2 linked regions of the Granulosicoccus antarcticus IMCC3135 genome follow. The main gene of each other region encodes a partner of the protein of the gene in region 2 in a complex. Links are inferred from orthologs where the notes say so. Each region holds a gene or a part of one and is shown on either strand. Other genes may lie near its edges.

Evidence for each region.
Region 1: the proteins of uvrB (region 2) and uvrD are in contact, whole or in part, in a crystal structure (PDB 7EGT), measured with the Thermus thermophilus proteins. The link is inferred for Granulosicoccus antarcticus IMCC3135 from one-to-one orthologs. Residues at the interface, in WP_096411307.1 of Thermus thermophilus: Glu23, Leu25, Arg26, Asp27, Gly28, Glu29, Arg30, Phe31, Arg55, Glu326, Asp327, Phe328, Glu379, Ser382, Gln383, His398, Gly400, Arg401; in WP_096412145.1 of Thermus thermophilus: His654, Arg656, Phe657, Gln666, Asp668, Glu669, Lys680, Arg681, Leu682, Ser683, Lys685, Tyr686, Ala687.

The regions. Positions count from the first base shown.
Region 1 is NZ_CP018632.1:30,809-39,534, reverse strand. The notes cover bases 5,762-8,726. They hold uvrD (DNA helicase II), read right to left. Parts: upstream 8,348-8,726; coding sequence 6,176-8,347; downstream 5,762-6,175. Other genes in these bases: IMCC3135_RS00135 (zinc transporter ZntB), read right to left, coding at 8,450-8,726; IMCC3135_RS00145 (flavodoxin family protein), read left to right, coding at 5,762-6,082. Outside these bases: IMCC3135_RS00180 (TRAP transporter small permease subunit), read right to left, coding at 1-283; IMCC3135_RS00175 (TRAP transporter substrate-binding protein), read right to left, coding at 433-1,533; IMCC3135_RS00170 (hypothetical protein), read left to right, coding at 2,026-2,442; IMCC3135_RS00165 (HpcH/HpaI aldolase family protein), read right to left, coding at 2,418-3,242; IMCC3135_RS00160 (DUF6502 family protein), read left to right, coding at 3,392-4,231; IMCC3135_RS00155 (hypothetical protein), read left to right, coding at 4,228-5,154; IMCC3135_RS00150 (glutathione binding-like protein), read left to right, coding at 5,234-5,563; more of IMCC3135_RS00145, read left to right, coding at 5,612-5,761. UniProt on the Escherichia coli protein: A helicase with DNA-dependent ATPase activity. Unwinds DNA duplexes with 3'-5' polarity. Translocates on single-stranded DNA with 3'-5' polarity. Initiates unwinding more efficiently from a nicked substrate than double-stranded DNA.
Region 2 is NZ_CP018632.1:5,602,421-5,611,108, reverse strand. Bases 3,435-6,361 are described here. They hold uvrB (excinuclease ABC subunit UvrB), read left to right. Parts: upstream 3,435-3,849; coding sequence 3,850-5,874; downstream 5,875-6,361. Other genes in these bases: acnB (bifunctional aconitate hydratase 2/2-methylisocitrate dehydratase), read left to right, coding at 6,103-6,361. In the rest of the region: IMCC3135_RS24340 (hypothetical protein), read left to right, coding at 1-300; IMCC3135_RS24335 (hypothetical protein), read left to right, coding at 629-829; IMCC3135_RS24330 (hypothetical protein), read left to right, coding at 911-2,746; more of acnB, read left to right, coding at 6,362-8,688. UniProt on the Escherichia coli protein: The UvrABC repair system catalyzes the recognition and processing of DNA lesions. A damage recognition complex composed of 2 UvrA and 2 UvrB subunits scans DNA for abnormalities.

The sequences.
Region 1 (8,726 bases), 5.6 Mb from region 2 along the record:
GGACAAACCAGGAAGCAAACTGACCAATACGACGATTGAAAGATTCCAGCGAAAGCACCGTCGCTTTGAGAAACCGTCTGTTGAACAGACTCAGTACCAGGATGAGCAACACAAGGCTGAGCATCATGTACAGAAATTCAGAGGACATCCCGCCCAGCGTCAGGGCGACCATGCGCTCCTTGAGTACTTCCATGTGGAACCACTGCCAGATCGTCCACGGCAGCATCACCAGGTCGAGCAGGCCATTAGCCAAACCCACCAATATAGAAAGAAGTACCTCCAAGCTCGTCTCCAGAACTATTCAATCGGAAAAACAAAAACTGCAACATCATGCATCGAAATCCTCGGATCTCGGTAGACCCGAACCTTGCGGTAATCGAGTAGAAGCATGATATTGCAGCCGTGATGTTGTACTACGTTTAAAGCAGTTGACTAACCACCAGTAACGCGTGAACGCTGACGAGTGTAGATGCCATCTGACAAATCAGCCCAGCGTGAAGACAACTTCATGCTGCTCATGACTGAATCGTGTGTTTTTGCGAAAAATTCGTCATCCATGTTTTCATCCAGAACTTCTCTGGAAGCTTTGCCAAAGGCATCCCAAACCGAATCAGGGAATTCCAGTGGTGTTACGCCGCCGGCAACCAGGCGATCCAGTGCGGTTGCATTGTTGGCGAGGTACTGATGCAGGTTCCATGAGTTTGCATCACCACAGGCAATTTCAATCATCTTCTGGTGATGTGGTTTCAGTGAAGCCCAACGATCAGCATTGATGCCAATATTCAGACCAGCACCTGGCTCATGAAATCCGGAAGTGTAGTAGAACTTGGTGATTTCCTGGAAGCCGGCTTTCTCATCTGCCCACGGTCCGATCCACTCAGTTCCGTCGATAGCGCCAGAAGCAAGTGCTTGATAAACCTCAGAACCTGCGATTGTCTGAACCGAAGCACCGAGCTTGCCCAGTGCTGCACCACCCAGGCCCGGCATTCTGAATTTCAGACCTTTGAAGTCATCTGCACTTTCGATTTTCTTGCGGAACCAGCCACCTGATTGAGCACCCGTGTTACCGGCCATGAAGGAGACCAGACCAAATTCTTCACCCAGTTCCCGATGCAGATCGTGACCACCCATGTGGTAATACCAGTTGTTCAGCTCTAGCGCTGTCATACCAAATGGCACGGCTGTAAAAAAGGCAAATGCGGGGTGCTGGCCAACCCAGTAGTAATCCGCACCGTGGTACATGTCTGCCTGACCTGCCGTTACTGCGTCGAATACAGCCGGAATACCAGAAACCAACTCGCCCTGAGCCTTGATTTCGATTTCCAGTGTGCCATCGGACATGGCATTCACCGAATCTGCAACTCGTTGAGCAGCATCGAAAACACCAGCCAACCCGCGTCCCCAGGTCGTGACCATGACCAGCTTTTCGCGCCCTTGTGAGATCGCGGGTGCTGAAGTGATTAGTCCGGTGCCTGCAACCGCCGCAGCGCCTGCTGCTCCGGCACCTGTTTTCAGGAAGTGACGTCGTGACATATGGCTAGTCTCTAGATGATTAACTACAAAAAATGAAAGTGTGGTGACACTGTGTACTGTCGAGCCGATTTGGTGGGCATCGTTATCTTGTTCTGGACCGGCACAACAATTATTGCCGATCAGCCGTCGGTAATGTAGCCCAATACACAATCCCACGTCTACCAATACACTAGACATTATGTGAAGCATGGGCACTAATGTGCCTCAGTTCAGAATATTGGATCGTCATAAAACTGACACTCACACCTTGAAATGACACGCTTAGCACTTTGAGTGTGTGAAACTGCCATGACAGCAAATCGTGATTCAGTCAGCGGTTTTAAATGACAATATGCGCGACTCTGCCAGGAACGCAGATGTGTAACCGATAGTTGGAACACAGCAAACCCAACTGGTCCAAAACATGCGCTTATTACCCTGATGCGAACGTTGTGCAAAGCCGATAGTCAGTTCAAACTGATCCACGGGACTTTACTGTCTTACAGAGACTCCATGAACTTGACACGCTGCCTGAAAAATACATGCCTATGCCTGTGGACTATCACTGTTACGGTGATTTGCACTCTGATGGCAGGCTCTGCGACGGCTAGCTCAGTGTCTCCGCCGACCCAGGTATCCATTGCTACTCAGCTCAACGAGGTACAGCGCGGTACCTTCGATGGCCGGGACTACCTGACCCTGCATATCGGAGGACACGAGGTCGGGCCAAGTAGTTGTCGAAGCAATATCTTGCGTATGGACACCAGTAGCGAGACAGGTGCGGCACGTCAGGAAGAAATAGAAACCCTGGCGCTGTCAGCGATGCTGTCCCGAACCCTGGTAATGATCGTTGTACCGCTGGATGCCAGCCAGTGCGTGGATGGCAAACCAACGTTCACAAACCTCTACTTGCTGCCAACCAGTCCCTGAACAATTTTCTGATTGTTTGCAACATCCTGTTGCAAGGCCTTACTCAGCATCGTCATGTCACTACCGCTGAATACCAGGTCGAAACCATCGGTAATCAATTGTTTAGCGTTACGACTGGTGAAGTTCAACGTCGATACCGGTTTGCCGGTCTTTTTGACATTCTTGTAGATCTGGCGTATGGCCGCGCGAACTTCTTTATGTTCCGGTTGAGCTCGATGACCCAGACTGCCTGCCAGGTCGCTTGGCCCGATAAAGACGCAGTCCACACCGGGAACCGCGGCAATCTGCTCTGCCTGCTCCATGCCTTCACGCGTTTCAATCTGCACAATCAGCATGAAATTATCACGATAGTTTTGTAGATACTCGGCGGTATTCAAACCATAGTTGCTGGCCCGCACAATACCGGCTGCCATGCCACGAGTACCTTCCGGTGCGTATATCGTCGCTTGAGCCAACTCTGTTGCCTCCGCAGCGTTGTTCACCATGGGTACCATGATGCCGTCAACCCCCATATCCATGAGTCGTCCGATCCAGGCACTCTGTTTCTCCGGCACACGCACAATAGCTTTCGCACCACCCAGCTGCACGGCCCGAACCATGGGCAGGACAGAATCGACCGTTACCGGGCTATGTTCCATGTCGATCAGGGCGTACTGGTACCCACAGGCACCCACGAGTTCAGCGACCGCAGGTTCAAAAATATTGACCCAGCAACCGAAGGCCGGAAACGTGAATTGAGACTCAACAGCACGTTTGGAAGCTGAGGAATCTGCAGATCTGGCTTTTGATTGTCGTTTCACACTGAATTCCTGTTAATATCTGCCGATAGGTGGGATTAATATCCCAACTGCTTGTACATGAACCCTATGCGATCGCAAGTGCTTTCACCGGCTGTGCAAAGAGTTGCTGCCAGACAGACACTTGGGCACCGGACATCATCTGAATAAGTATGCACGAAAGCCTGCAAAAAGCTGTAACCAAAGTTCTATCGCCACTGGTGCGCCTGCTGCTGCGCCATGGTGTCTCACATGCCGAGTTTGCCAATTGGGCCAAACAGGCTTACGTCACCGAAGCGAGTGAGCACTTCGGCATTAAAGGTAAGTCCCCCACGGTCTCACGCATGGCCATCATGACCGGCATCAACCGTAAAGAGGTCAAACGCATTCGTGAGTTGCCCAGTGAGGTGGGCACCGGTGTCAGCAAATTCAATCGTGCCGTTCGCGTAGTGACCGGTTGGCTCCAGGATCAGGAATTTCAGAACGATCGTGGCAAGCCTGATGTTCTGCGCTATGGAGATCCGGAAGATAGCTTCAACCAGCTCGTCAAACGCTATGGCGGCGATGTACCGGCACGTGCCATGCTCGATGAATTGAAACGCGTCGGTACCGTCGATCATCAAGAGGATAAGGTCACGCTGCAACATGCAGGCTATGTACCTCATCAGAGTGAATCAGCCCTGCTGGATATCTTTGCCCTCAGTGCTACTGACTTGCTGACGACTCTGGAGCACAATCTGCACAAGACCGATCAGCGTCGTCTGCAGATGAGCGTAGCTTATGACGATGTCACGACAGAAGGACGAGAGCATTTTCGCAAACTCAGCGCAAAGCAAGGCATGGCTTTACTCAAAGTGCTGGATAAATCACTGGCAGGGTTCGACAAGGGTACAACCTCCTCAGTCACGGGTGAGGGCAGTCATAGAATTGGTCTGGGCGTTTATTGGATAGAAGATATAAGCTCACAGGACGAACTGGCGGCCGCATCTGACAAGGAAGATAAACCAACATGAACCGATTCCGAGCAGGCAACAAGGTGCTTTTGCTGCTTTGTACGTTACTCATATTGTCTGGCTGCGATGGTGGAATATTCGGAACCGGTGACGGTCAGGATTTCAGTCTGGACATTCCTGACGCTGTAGGTCCGAATCCGAACCCAGACGAGCCGGATGATAATGATAGTGTCGAGACACCGCCCACCGACACCGGCCAAGAGCCAGGTGCATCCGAACCTGATGATCAGCAAGATTCGAGAGCCTTCGAAAATCTACAGATAAGCAGTACTAATCCGCAGCCTTTAGTGTCTTTGCTGAACTTCAGCGACGCCTTTTTGAATGCCTCAACCTCTCCAGGCGCAGTTACGCTGTTTGCGGAGAGCGTTTCGCCAACATCGATCAGTGGTGAGACAGAGATAGCACTGGAGGCAACCGCGCTGAACGTGACGAATGTTTCAACGGCGGAAACCGTCCTGGTGTTGTCTCCTCTGAACCTCGGTGCGTTCTCGGTCTCCACTCTGATTGCCCGTAACCGGCTTGCCGCTGATGCTACCGAGACAGGTAGTGACAACTCACTACCCAGTGTTGAAGTCATTCCCATTTTCACTCAAAAACAACCGAGTGATGATGGCGTTGCCAGGATCCGTCTACTGCAAGTCAGTCCGCTCGATGCCGATGACCAGACAGCCAGCATAAGCCTGGTGCCTGCCGGCAACCAGCCCGGTGGCGCGGAGGTTGATCTGGGAACAATGTCAGCGGCCAGCCTTGGTCAACAAACTGATTACCAATCGGCCTCCCCGGGGACCTATAGCCTGGTCGATTCGCTGGACCGCTTGTCACCTCTGACCTTAGGGCTGGAAGCTGGCGAGTTTTATACCCTGATACTTTTTGGGGACCCGATAAGAAAAGCGCTTATGGAAGACAGCCGGGATGAGGATTGAAGTGCTGCCCAGACCTGCATGATTGAACACATCTTCGTATAGGATATCAATATGTACAAGCTGTACTACGCACCTAAAAGTGCGTCCATGGCTACTCTTATCCTATTATCCCGATCGTTTTTCAGATACCGCAGCGGACGAATCAAATGCTCAGCGACGTGGCAATCGCAGGCTCGGTGAAACCTGGAAAGTGATCGATGAACAAATCGCTGACAAGCAATGGCTGCTGGGTGAACAGTTCAGCCTGGCAGATATATACCTATTCGCGCTGACAACCTGGTTACGGCCATCACTGGGGCATCCGGATATCGATCAGTTTCCGAATGTGAAACGCATTGCTGACAAGGTCATGCAACGACCAAGCGTCCAGCTTGTTTACCAAGACTGGATAGCCAATCCGAACTACTGATTACCAAAAGATATCTACGCCCGAGGGTTCACCAGGAGTCTGAATAATATGGTCGATACCAAGAGATTGCTTATTATTTCTCATGCGCCTTCGGAGAATACCAAGCGTCTGCTAGAAGCCGTCATCAGTGGAGCCAGTAATCAGGAAATCTCCAACGTAGACGTCAGGTATATCGCCCCTCTGGACACACGCCCAGAAGATATCAAGACAGCTCAGGCAATCATAATCGGTACGACCGAAAACCTTGGATATATGGCGGGGCTGATCAAGGACGTCTTCGATCGTTGCTACTATGAATGCCTGGAGACGACCCAGGGAATGCCTTTTACCTTCTATGTTCGCGCAGGCCATGATGGTACCGGTACACGCCGAGCGATAGAAAGCATCACGACAGGCCTGCGTTGGCGAGTCGTCCAGGAACCTCTGATATGCAGGGGCGAATTCAATGAAGAATTCATTACTCAGTGTGAAGAGCTGGGCTTGGCCATGGCCGCCAGCCTTGAGGCCGGAATCATCTGAAGTTATTCAAAGCCAGAGTAACGGGGCTTGCTGATGATGGCGGCCGGCCCGAAGGCCGACATATTCTCGAACAGGCTCCTGCTCTTGACCGGCTCAGACCGGCTGCAGATTGGCGTAGGCCAGCACCAGCCATTTGCTGCCAGCCTCTTCGAAATTGACCTGAACACGGGCCTGTTTGCCACGACCTTCCTGATCAAGCACCACACCCACACCGAACTTGCCGTGTTTGACCATCTGGCCGACACTGAGTCCCGTATCATTCGCCTCTTCGACAAATCGTGTGGAAGGCTTTGGCCGATAGACCGGCGTGCTGACTTGCATGCGTGGTCGAATCTCTTCCAGTAATTCTGCGGGCAATTCGGCGATGAACTTTGATGGCGGGTTGTACTGGTCTCGTCCATGCAGACGCCGTTGTTCGGCCATGCACATATACAACTTGCGCTCAGCCCGGGTGATACCCACGTAGCATAATCGTCGTTCCTCTTCCATGCGCACCGGATCTTCTGCCGAGCGCTGATGAGGGAACAGACCCTGCTCCATTCCAGCCATGAAGACCACTGGAAATTCCAGCCCTTTGGCTGAGTGCAAGGTCATCAACTGCACGGCATTGTCGTCAGCTTCAGCCTGACCCTCTCCCGCTTCCAATGCGGCATGTGCGAGAAATTCGTCAATGGCGTTCATCTCAGGTTCGTCGTCATTATGATGCGCGAAGGTACGAGCAGCATTGGACAGTTCTTCGACGTTCTCCACCCGGCTTTGTCCGCGATCGCTGGTGTCTTTCTTGAAATGCTCAATGAGACCACTCAGCTCACTGACCGTCTGCACCTGTTGCGGCAAGCTCTGCTCGATAATGGCTTCTCGCATGGACTCGATCAATGACAGGAATTTGGCCACCGCCGTGTTGGCGCGACCACTCAGACGCTTTGCATTAACCAGCTCGTTAGCCGCTTCCCACAGAGGGATGTTGCGCGCACGCGCCTCGTTACGGATCTCCCCTACCGTCTTGTCACCAATACCGCGAGCCGGCTGGTTGATGATGCGCTCCAGAGAGACATCATCGTAGCTGTGGGTGGCTAATCGCAGATACGCCAGAGTGTCCTTGATTTCCGAACGTTCGAAGAAGCGCAGCCCGCCATAAACCCGATAGGAAACACCGGCGGCTACCAGGTATTCCTCAATAACGCGGGATTGGGCATTGGAGCGATAGAGAATGGCACAGTCACGTCGCATGGCGCCATCGGCGATACGATCGACAATGGTTTCGACGATGAACCTTGCTTCATCGGTTTCGTTATAGGCGTTGTACAGGGTAATCAGTTCACCCGCGCCGCCTTCGGTCCAGAGGTTCTTTCCCAGACGCCCCTGGTTCTTGTCAATCAGGGCATTGGCGGCATTGAGAATGTTACTGGTAGAGCGATAGTTCTGCTCCAGTCGTATCAATTCGGCACCGGGAAAATCCTGGTCGAAATTGAGAATGTTTTCTACCCGCGCACCACGCCAGGCATAGATGGACTGATCATCGTCACCAACGGCAAAAACGTGCCCTGTATCGCCAGCCAGCAAGCGGATCCAGGCGTACTGAATAGCATTGGTATCCTGGAACTCATCAATCAGTAAATGTTGCAGACGCTTGCGGTAATGCGCCAACAAAGCTGGCGTATCTCGTAAGGTTTCCAGTGCTCTTAGCAGCAATTCTGCAAAATCCACCGCGCCTGCACGTTTACACGCTGCCTCGTAGGCCGTGTAAACACGGATATATTGTGCCGTTATCGGATCATTTTCATCATCGATATGCGCAGGCCTGCGGCCTTCATCCTTGTGACCATTGATGAACCACTGAACCTGGCGAGGCGGGAAAAGAGTTTCATCCAGCTCCAGCGTTCGAATCACTCGCTTGACGACACGTAGCTGATCATCTGAATCGAGAATCTGGAATGCCTGCGGTAACTTGGCTTCCTGCCAATGCATGCGCAGAAATCGATGTGCAATGCCGTGAAAGGTGCCTATCCACATGGGCCCGACAGGCTGACCCAGCAATTGCTCAACCCGCAATCGCATTTCACGCGCCGCCTTGTTGGTAAAAGTAACCGCCATGATGCCGAAGGGCGAAATGCCTTCCACCCTATTGAGCCATGCAATGCGGTGCACCAGCACACGTGTCTTGCCGCTACCGGCACCGGCTTGAACCAGCAAGTGTCCCGGAGGAGCGCTAACGGCCTGACGCTGTACATCGTTCAGGGAATCTATAAGGTCTGATACATCCATGGCTGCATGGTAGCAACGGACAGCGCAGAACGCAGCAGGAAACCTGAGTATTTATCCAGTTATCTGATGCAAAGAACGTTTATCCATTCCTGAACACGCTTTTCAGATCCACCGCAGGCGGCGAAACAACCAAACGATCAGCAACGCAAACAGGACCATTGCCAAGCACAACATGCCGAACGCCAGCGGGTTTTCGACACCGGGCATGCCAGCGACATTGACGCCAAACAGGCCTGTAAAAAATCCCAGTGGCAGAAAAACGGCTGAAATCACAGACAATACAAACAGGCGGGCATTCATGGCTTCACCACGTTGCTCCACTATCTGCTCCTGTAACAACAATGCTCGTTCACGAATCATGTCCAGATCTTCCAGCAGG
Region 2 (8,688 bases):
CCGGTTGTTGCAGCTGAAGTGCCTGTCCAGGTTCAGCAGCCGCACAGCGAGTTGGCTGATGAGCGGCCTGTAGTGTCTGAGGCCGAACCTCAAGCCGAAGTAGAGCGCGATGAGCACTATGATCGTTATCTGCGTGAGCGCGAAGCCATGCTGCGCCAACCTGCCGTTGAAGGTGTGAATGGCCAGTCGGTTCCCGGCTTGAATCCATCGCAGGCCGATTCGGCGCGTACTGACGATCAAGTTCGCCGTGATGCCGTGGATGAACTGCTCAAATCATTGAATCAGACGCGTAGCTCCTGAGTTGCTGAATCTGGGGTGTTGTCGAGAGCTGGTCTAATGCCAGCTCCGCCAGCTTCAATATCTTGTTTCCTGTGAATAATCTCTCGTTAAAAACCACAAGAAATTCTGGGGCAGGTTCTCAGAGTTGTTCCTGAGCAACAAAGCGAATGCAGAAGCCATCCGTGCCGTGTCTTCTGAGTTGTGTGATGTGTTCAGTCGCTCCTATAATCTAAATTATCCGTTAGATTGGGAGTGACGCTTTTCAGGGACATATTGCGAGTACCTGATGGCGTTAATCATATTCTCTTGGCAGCATGTCTGGTAACACCTATTGTCTCGTGCTCTTCAGATGAATCGATTGGTTGAGCCGAGCTTGAATCTGGTGATCCCCGCCGATGATGGTCTCATGCAAATCAAGTTGGTTAGTGATGCCGAGGCAAGCGATGACACAACACCGCTGCTTCGCTCCTCACTCCGAATGTCCCCCGGCGGCAAACTGCAAGCCAGAGTCCGCACTATCAAGTGGCTCATGAACGTACGTCGGTACTAGTACCGCTGAAGGTACGTTCTCTTGTCATACCTACTCTGGTAGCTTGTGGGTTCATTCTAAAAAGTGGTGGCTAGTTTGTTCATGCAAAAATTCCATGGAAAATTGCTGCTTGCTGCAGGTGTCCTGTTTGCTGCACAGGTTGTCAATGCGGCGCCTACAGTCGTGGGTAATATCATTTCCTGGCCGGATGATGGCTGGTATCAGGTGCAATCCCCCTATGGTGCAATAATCTACTGTAATGGCGGAAGTTCGTGTGAGGTAGGGGCGGGCAGGTATAAGGTGATAAATCACACCACGGGTGAATCATTCAGTGACGTTGTCGTAGGTGGTGAAGTGGTGCCTGTCAATGGTGGGGTTTGGGTTGTAGGCGACGTTATTACCTGGCCGGATAACGGCTGGTATCAGGTGCAATCGACAAATGGTGCGACTACTTACTGCAATGGTGGAAGTAGTTGTCAAGTCGACCCGGGGAGCTACTTGGTAGTCAACCATACAACGGGCGAGCGTTTCAGTGGTATCAACGTTATCGGAGAGGAGGTGCCTGGTGATGCGGATATTCGATCTGGAAATGGCCGAATCTTCTGGCCGGATAACGGCTGGTATCAGGTGCAGTCGATAGATGGTGCGACGACCTACTGCAGTGGCGGAAGTAGCTGTGATGTTAGTCCGGGAAGCTACTTGGTAATCAATCATACAACGGGGGAGCGTTTTGACAATATTGTCGTTAAAGACGATGTTGCCGACGGAGACCCCTCAAGAATTCAAGTCGAAGGTAACGTTATCTCATGGCCAGATGATGGCTGGTATGAAGTGCAAGGCATCTACAGCACGCCGACCTATTGTGAGGGTGGGCGTTCATGCACAATGGCTGAGGCAGGGCAATACATCGTTATCAATCACACCACCGGAGAGAGGTTCGTCGGTGTTACTGTCGCCAGCGGGGCCTCTGCTCCAGAGTCAATTGATGTTGAAGGGCTGGTTGATGAGTACTATACGATGCAGAATTTGAAGCCATTCAAATTAATCGAGAAATTTGCGATTGATGTTCTGCAGAAGATAGATGCGGGTGAGCTGGACTATATAAAGTACGCCAGCGATGGCAGTGATCGTCCAGCGGAACTCACTCCAGACTTCAATGGCTTGTCAATAGGCCAGTGGGCCCCCTCATTACTTGATTATCGTTTTGAATGTCCAGAGGGTGGTTATTTTTATACGAGTAAGCAGATACGCGATGAATTCACCTATTTTGCAGATTGTAGGGATAACGGACGGAGTTTCTCAGGCGCTTTTAGCGCTCTGAACGAAGAGGATTTTCCACGTGGAGTGACATTCTATCAGGTAGATTATCGTGATGAAGCTGGAACGATTGAGGCATCTGCCCTTGACTATTCGGCCTATGATCAACAAAACTCGATGCTTGTGCTTGGTATGCGAGCTGATTATCCGAGTTTCCCCAAGTCTATCGTTGATGATTGGGTGTTGCAGGCCGCCAGGTCATTCAATGAATCAACGGGCGAATATGAATTGACATCGTCCAGGATGAACGCCGATGGATTTGAATCCGCAGTTGTGTCAGGAGTTGCATTTTATTATGGCTCGCCTCCTGAGGTGTTGGTCCCGGCCGGTCTCACAACGGTTGAGGGTGAGCAGTTCTACGCATCGGGGTTCAACGGTCAATATTTTCAAGACGGTGGTGCGACGATCTCGGTCGGTAACGAAGGGCGTGAATTTGTACTTAACTATAGCGCCAGCGATGCTCAAACCCTGCAGGTCGATGAGTATGTAGGTGATGGTTCAGTGGTATCACATCAGTTAGCACGCAAGGGTATTTACGATAGTGAAGAGCTGAGTGCTCAATCCTACAATCCGTTCGAGAAAGAGCTTGAGTTTATCTATGCGGAGGATTTTCTTCCCTAGTCGGTTGTGTGCTGCTTGATGGCTATCGTCGTTTCATAGCCTCGAGCAGCAATGCCGACATGCGATGCTGGAAGGGAGGATGAATGTTAGAAAATTGGTGCCTGTCGATGCGCTTGGTATAGCGCAGAGCTTTCGCAGGCCTTAATCGTTGGTTACCTTGCATTGCCCACTGCCTAGTGCACTCGAGCCGCGCGATTCAAGATCGAACCGATGGAGAAAATGGCCAAAACATTGCGCAATCATCGGCCACTTCTGATGAGCTGGTTCAAGGCTAATGGCCAGCTCTCCAGCGGCGTGGTCGAAGGCTTCAACAACAAACCAAAATTCACCATGAGAAAGTCCCACGGCTTCCGTACCTTATGGCCAAAACAACAACTGCAACGGTTACCCATAGCTACCTCCTACATTATCGGCTTTCTTCAAAGTCCCGCCGATCGTGGCAGCAACTAACCGTTCATCCAGGCGGTAGCCCGATCCCCTGTACTTGCCGTTGGATTCTTGTCGAGCCACTTCTCCAGTCAGGCGACGCTCTCACTCGCCTTTTGCGAGTGGAAAGCACATCCGACTTGTTCGCCGGTGGCAAGCTCATGCCTGACGGCTGCTGCCGTGCTACCCAGGCACCTATCGTTAGCGCCATGAAAATCAGCCAATAGAGTCTGTCCCAACGTGAAGTGGGCTCGCCCAATCATCAATAGGTGTGCTGGGATGTTTGCGAGTGGTCGTCGGCGCATATTCTCCCGGGCGCCTCTGAAGCAGTGCCGTGTGCTCAGGCTGTGCTCACCAGTGATTGATACGTGGTGCAATCCACTATCAATCTGTTGAGCGGGGGAGGTGCTAGTCTTTAAGATAGTGATTTAGCAAAAGCCAGAAAGCAAAAAGCCCTAAACAAATAGGGCTATTTACAATTGACTTGGCTCCCTGGGACGGGCTCGAACCGCCGACCCAATGATTAACAGTCATTTGCTCTACCAACTGAGCTACCAGGGAATCGAGTCGAATTGTAAAGACTATTTTTCGGTAGGTCAACCGTTTGGCTTGTATTTTTTCAATCAATCTTCAGCTTGAAGGTACAATTGGTGATCTGATGCGCTTTCTGGAGATTCATGTCCATCAAATTTGACCTGCACACAAGCTACAAGCCGGCAGGACACCAGCCAGAAGCCATTGAAAAGCTGGTTGCTGGTATTGATGACGGTCTGGCTTATCAGACGTTGCTGGGTGTCACAGGCTCGGGCAAGACGTTCACGATTGCCAATATTCTCCAGCAAAAGCAGCGCCCTGCGATCGTGCTGGCACCGAACAAGACGCTGGCCGCTCAGTTGTATGGTGAGTTCAAGGAGTTCTTCCCCAACAACGCGGTTGAGTATTTTGTCTCCTATTACGATTACTACCAGCCAGAAGCCTATGTGCCGGCCAGCGATACGTTCATTGAAAAGGATTCATCCATCAATGAGCATATCGAACAGATGCGACTGTCGGCAACGAAGGCGCTGTTCGAGCGCCGGGACACCGTTATCGTGGCCACTGTGTCGTCCATATACGGCCTCGGAGATCCGCAGCAATACCACAAGATGGTGCTGCACCTTAAAAGGGGGGAGATCGTCAATCAGCGCGATGTACTCAGACGCCTCGCCGAGTTGCAGTACACCCGCAATGATACGGAGCTCAAACGCGGTACCTACCGGGTACGTGGAGAGATCATCGATGTATACCCGGCAGATTCGGAAAGGAATGCAATCCGTGTAGAGCTTTTTGACGACGAGATCGAGGCTCTGAGTTTTTTCGACCCTCTGACCGGGGAGGTTGTGCAGAAGGTGCCGCGGCTGACGATATATCCGAAGACCCATTACGTCACGCCAAGAGAGCGCCTGCTGGATGCAACGGACCTGATCAAGGATGAATTGCGCGAACGGCTGGAGCAACTGACTGCTGCCGGCAAGCTTGTGGAGGCCCAGCGGCTTCAGCAGCGCACGCAGTTCGATCTGGAGATGATCTACGAGCTGGGCTACTGCTCTGGTATCGAGAACTATTCACGTTACCTGTCTGGCCGGCTTCCTGGTGAGCCACCGCCGTGTCTGTTCGACTATCTACCGGAGGACAGTCTGCTGTTCATCGATGAAAGTCATGTCACGGTGCCGCAGTTGGGTGCGATGTACAAAGGTGATCGTTCACGCAAGGAAAATCTGGTCAATTTCGGATTCCGAATGCCCTCGGCACTGGATAACCGGCCGCTCAAATTCGAGGAGTGGGAGTTGTTGTCACCGCAGACAATCTTTGTATCGGCAACTCCTGGCAACTATGAGCGCGATCATGCAGACCAGACAGTGGAACTGGTCGTCAGGCCAACGGGTCTGATTGACCCTGATGTGGAAATTCGTCCGGCCCGGACTCAGGTTGAAGATGTGCTGTCGGAGATTCATGACAGAGTCTCTCGCCATGAGCGGGTGCTGATCACCACGCTAACCAAGCGCATGTCAGAGGATCTGACCGACTTTCTTGGTGAGCATGATGTCAAGGTGCGTTATCTGCATTCCGACGTGGATACCGTCGAGCGCAGCGAAATCATTCGCGATTTGCGATTGGGTGTTTTCGATGTCATCGTCGGAATCAACCTGTTGCGCGAGGGACTCGATCTGCCGGAAGTCTCACTGGTGGCAATACTGGACGCCGACAAGGAGGGCTTTCTGCGCTCCGAACGATCGTTGATACAAACCATTGGCAGAGCCGCGCGTAACTTGCACGGCAAAGCGATTCTGTACGCAGATAATCTGACAGGGTCGATGCAGCGCGCTATCGATGAAACCAATCGTCGTCGCGAGGTTCAGATTCGATACAACCTGGATCATGGCATCACGCCGGTGGGTATTACCAAGTCCATCAACGATGTGATGGAGGCGGGTGGTTCCTCGCAGGGAGACAAGCGGCGTGGAAGATCAGCAACAGGAAAAAGTGCGAAGACGGCCAGTGTGGCAAAGATCGAGAATTTGTCGGCGGCACAGGCAGCTAAACGCATAAAGGAGCTGGAAAAGGAAATGTACGAATGTGCGCGTAATCTGGAATTCGAGCGTGCCGCAGCTCTTAGAGATGAACTTGAGCAGGTCAGGGAAGTGGTTTTCAAGGAAGGCTGATGTGACCGAGTTCGGGTGATCGAATGGCGAGGCAACGGCTGCAGAGCCTTGCGGTCGCTAAGGGCTGGGACAGAAATATGATTTTATTCTGTCTCCAGCCCTAAGGTTGGAACACACAGGAAGTGGTTTTCTGAGCCACGTTTTTGTCAAGAACCGGCAATCACGAGTTGCCAACAGTCATAGTCTTGTGCGGTGCTCGCATCGCCGTCAGATCGAGGAGATTGGAAAATGCTAGAAGCGTATCGCAAACACGTTGCTGAGCGTGAGGCTGAAGGCGTGGTGCCCCAGCCGCTGAATGCAGAGCAGGCTGCTGGTCTTGTTGAGCTGATGAAATCTCCGCCTGCGGGTGAAGCAGATTTTCTGCTGCATCTGCTGGTACAACGTATTCCTGCCGGGGTTGATGAGGCGGCTTACGTCAAGGCCGGCTTTCTGGCGGCACTGGCCAAGGGTGAGGCCAGTTCGCCATTGATCAGTCGAGTTTCCGCGGTTGAGCTGCTGGGAACCATGCTGGGTGGCTACAACATCCAGCCGCTGATCGGGGCGCTGGATGATGCTGAACTGGCCGAGACGGCCGCCAAAGCGCTTTCGCATACCTTGCTTATGTTCGATGCCTTTCATGACGTCGAAGAGAAAGCCAAAAATGGTAATGCGGCTGCTCAGAGCGTGCTGCAATCCTGGGCTGATGCCGATTGGTTTCTGTCAAAAGACGATGTTCCCGAAAAAATTACCGTGACGGTTTTCAAGGTGCCAGGGGAGACCAATACCGATGATCTGTCGCCAGCAGTCGATGCCTGGAGCCGACCGGATATTCCGCTACATGCCAAGGCCATGTTGAAGTTTGAACGCGAGGGATTTACTGACAAGCCGCTGGAAACTATCGAAGAGCTCAAGGGCAAGGGTTTTCCGCTGGCTTATGTCGGTGATGTTGTTGGTACCGGCTCTTCGCGCAAGTCTGCCACCAACTCGGTTCTGTGGCATATGGGCGACGATATCCCGTTCATTCCCAATCGCCGTGATGGTGGGTTTGTACTGGGTAGCAAAATTGCCCCGATCTTCTACAACACACTTGAAGATGCAGGCGCATTGCCGATTGAGTGCGATGTAAACAGTATGGAAATGGGCGATGTCATCGATATCTATCCGATCGAGCAGAAGCTGACTCGACACGATAGCAACGAAGTGCTCAGCACTTTCGAGTATGGCAACGAGGTGTTGCTGGATGAAGTGCGGGCCGGTGGACGCATTCCCTTGATTATCGGGCGTGGTCTGACAGATCGGGCTCGTGAATCTCTGGGTCTGGAGGTCAGTACGGTGTTCAAGCGTCCTGGCGCGACCGAGGCAAGCAGCAAAGGCTACACACTGGCCCAAAAAATCGTCGGCAAGGCCTGTGGTGTTGCTGGCATTCGTCCCGGCCAGTACTGTGAGCCAAAGATGACGACGGTGGGCTCCCAGGATACGACGGGTCCGATGACTCGTGACGAACTGAAAGATCTGGCTTGTCTGGGTTTTTCAGCTGATCTGGTCATGCAGTCGTTCTGTCATACCGCGGCCTACCCCAAGCCCATTGATGTGAGCACGCACCACACTCTGCCAGACTTCATGTCGACTCGTGGTGGTGTGTCCTTGCGTCCCGGTGACGGTATCATCCACTCTTGGCTTAACCGCATGCTGTTGCCTGATACTGTCGGTACCGGTGGTGATTCGCACACCCGTTTTCCCATGGGTATTTCATTCCCGGCAGGTTCCGGACTGGTTGCCTTTGCCTCGGCAGTCGGTGTCATGCCTCTGAACATGCCTGAGTCTGTGCTGGTGCGTTTCAAAGGCACCATGCAACCAGGCATTACTTTGCGTGATCTGGTCAACGCCATCCCCTATGCGGCGCTCAAGCGTGGCCTGCTGACGGTTGAGAAGAAGGGCAAGAAGAACGTCTTCTCGGGCGCCTGTGTCGAGATTGAAGGTCTGAAGGATCTGAAGCTGGAGCAAGCCTTTGAGCTGGCTGATGCAACGGCAGAACGTTCAGCTGGTGGTTGTACGATCAAGCTGGACATCGAACCGTTGAAGGAATACATCACCTCCAATATCACTTTGCTTCGCTGGATGATTGACGGCGGCTACGCGGATGCGCGCACATTGGAACGTCGTGCCCGCAAGATGGAAGAATGGTTGGAGAACCCGACACTGCTGGAAGCCGATGCGGACGCTGAGTATGCCGAAATCATTGAAATCGATCTGAATGAAATCAAGGAGCCCTTACTGGCTTGTCCGAACGATCCAGATGATGTGAAGCCGCTGTCTGAAGTTCAGGGCGTGAAAGTGGATGAAGTGTTTATCGGTTCATGCATGACCAATATCGGTCATTACCGGGCTGCGGGTAAGTTGATTGAAAAGTCCGGCCAGTATGTCGATACCGTTCTCTGGATTGCACCGCCAACGCGTATGGATGAGCACCAGCTGAAGGAGGAGGGCTACTACAATATTTTTGGTGCGGCAGGTGCGCGACTCGAAATTCCAGGCTGTTCCCTGTGTATGGGTAATCAGGCTCGGGTCAAGCCAGGCGCTACGGTGGTGTCTACTTCTACGCGTAACTTTCCGAACCGTCTGGGTGCCGGTGCATTCGTTTATCTGAGTTCAGCAGAGCTGGCAGCCGTTGCAGCCCTGCTGGGGCGATTGCCGACGGTGGAGGAGTACATGAGCTACGTCAAGGATCTGGAAGCCATGGGAGATGAGGTCTATCGTTACCTCAACTTCAATGAGATTGCAGAGTTTCAGCATTCAGCTGAAGAGGCCAAGGTCAAGTTCAAGGATATTCCGGTA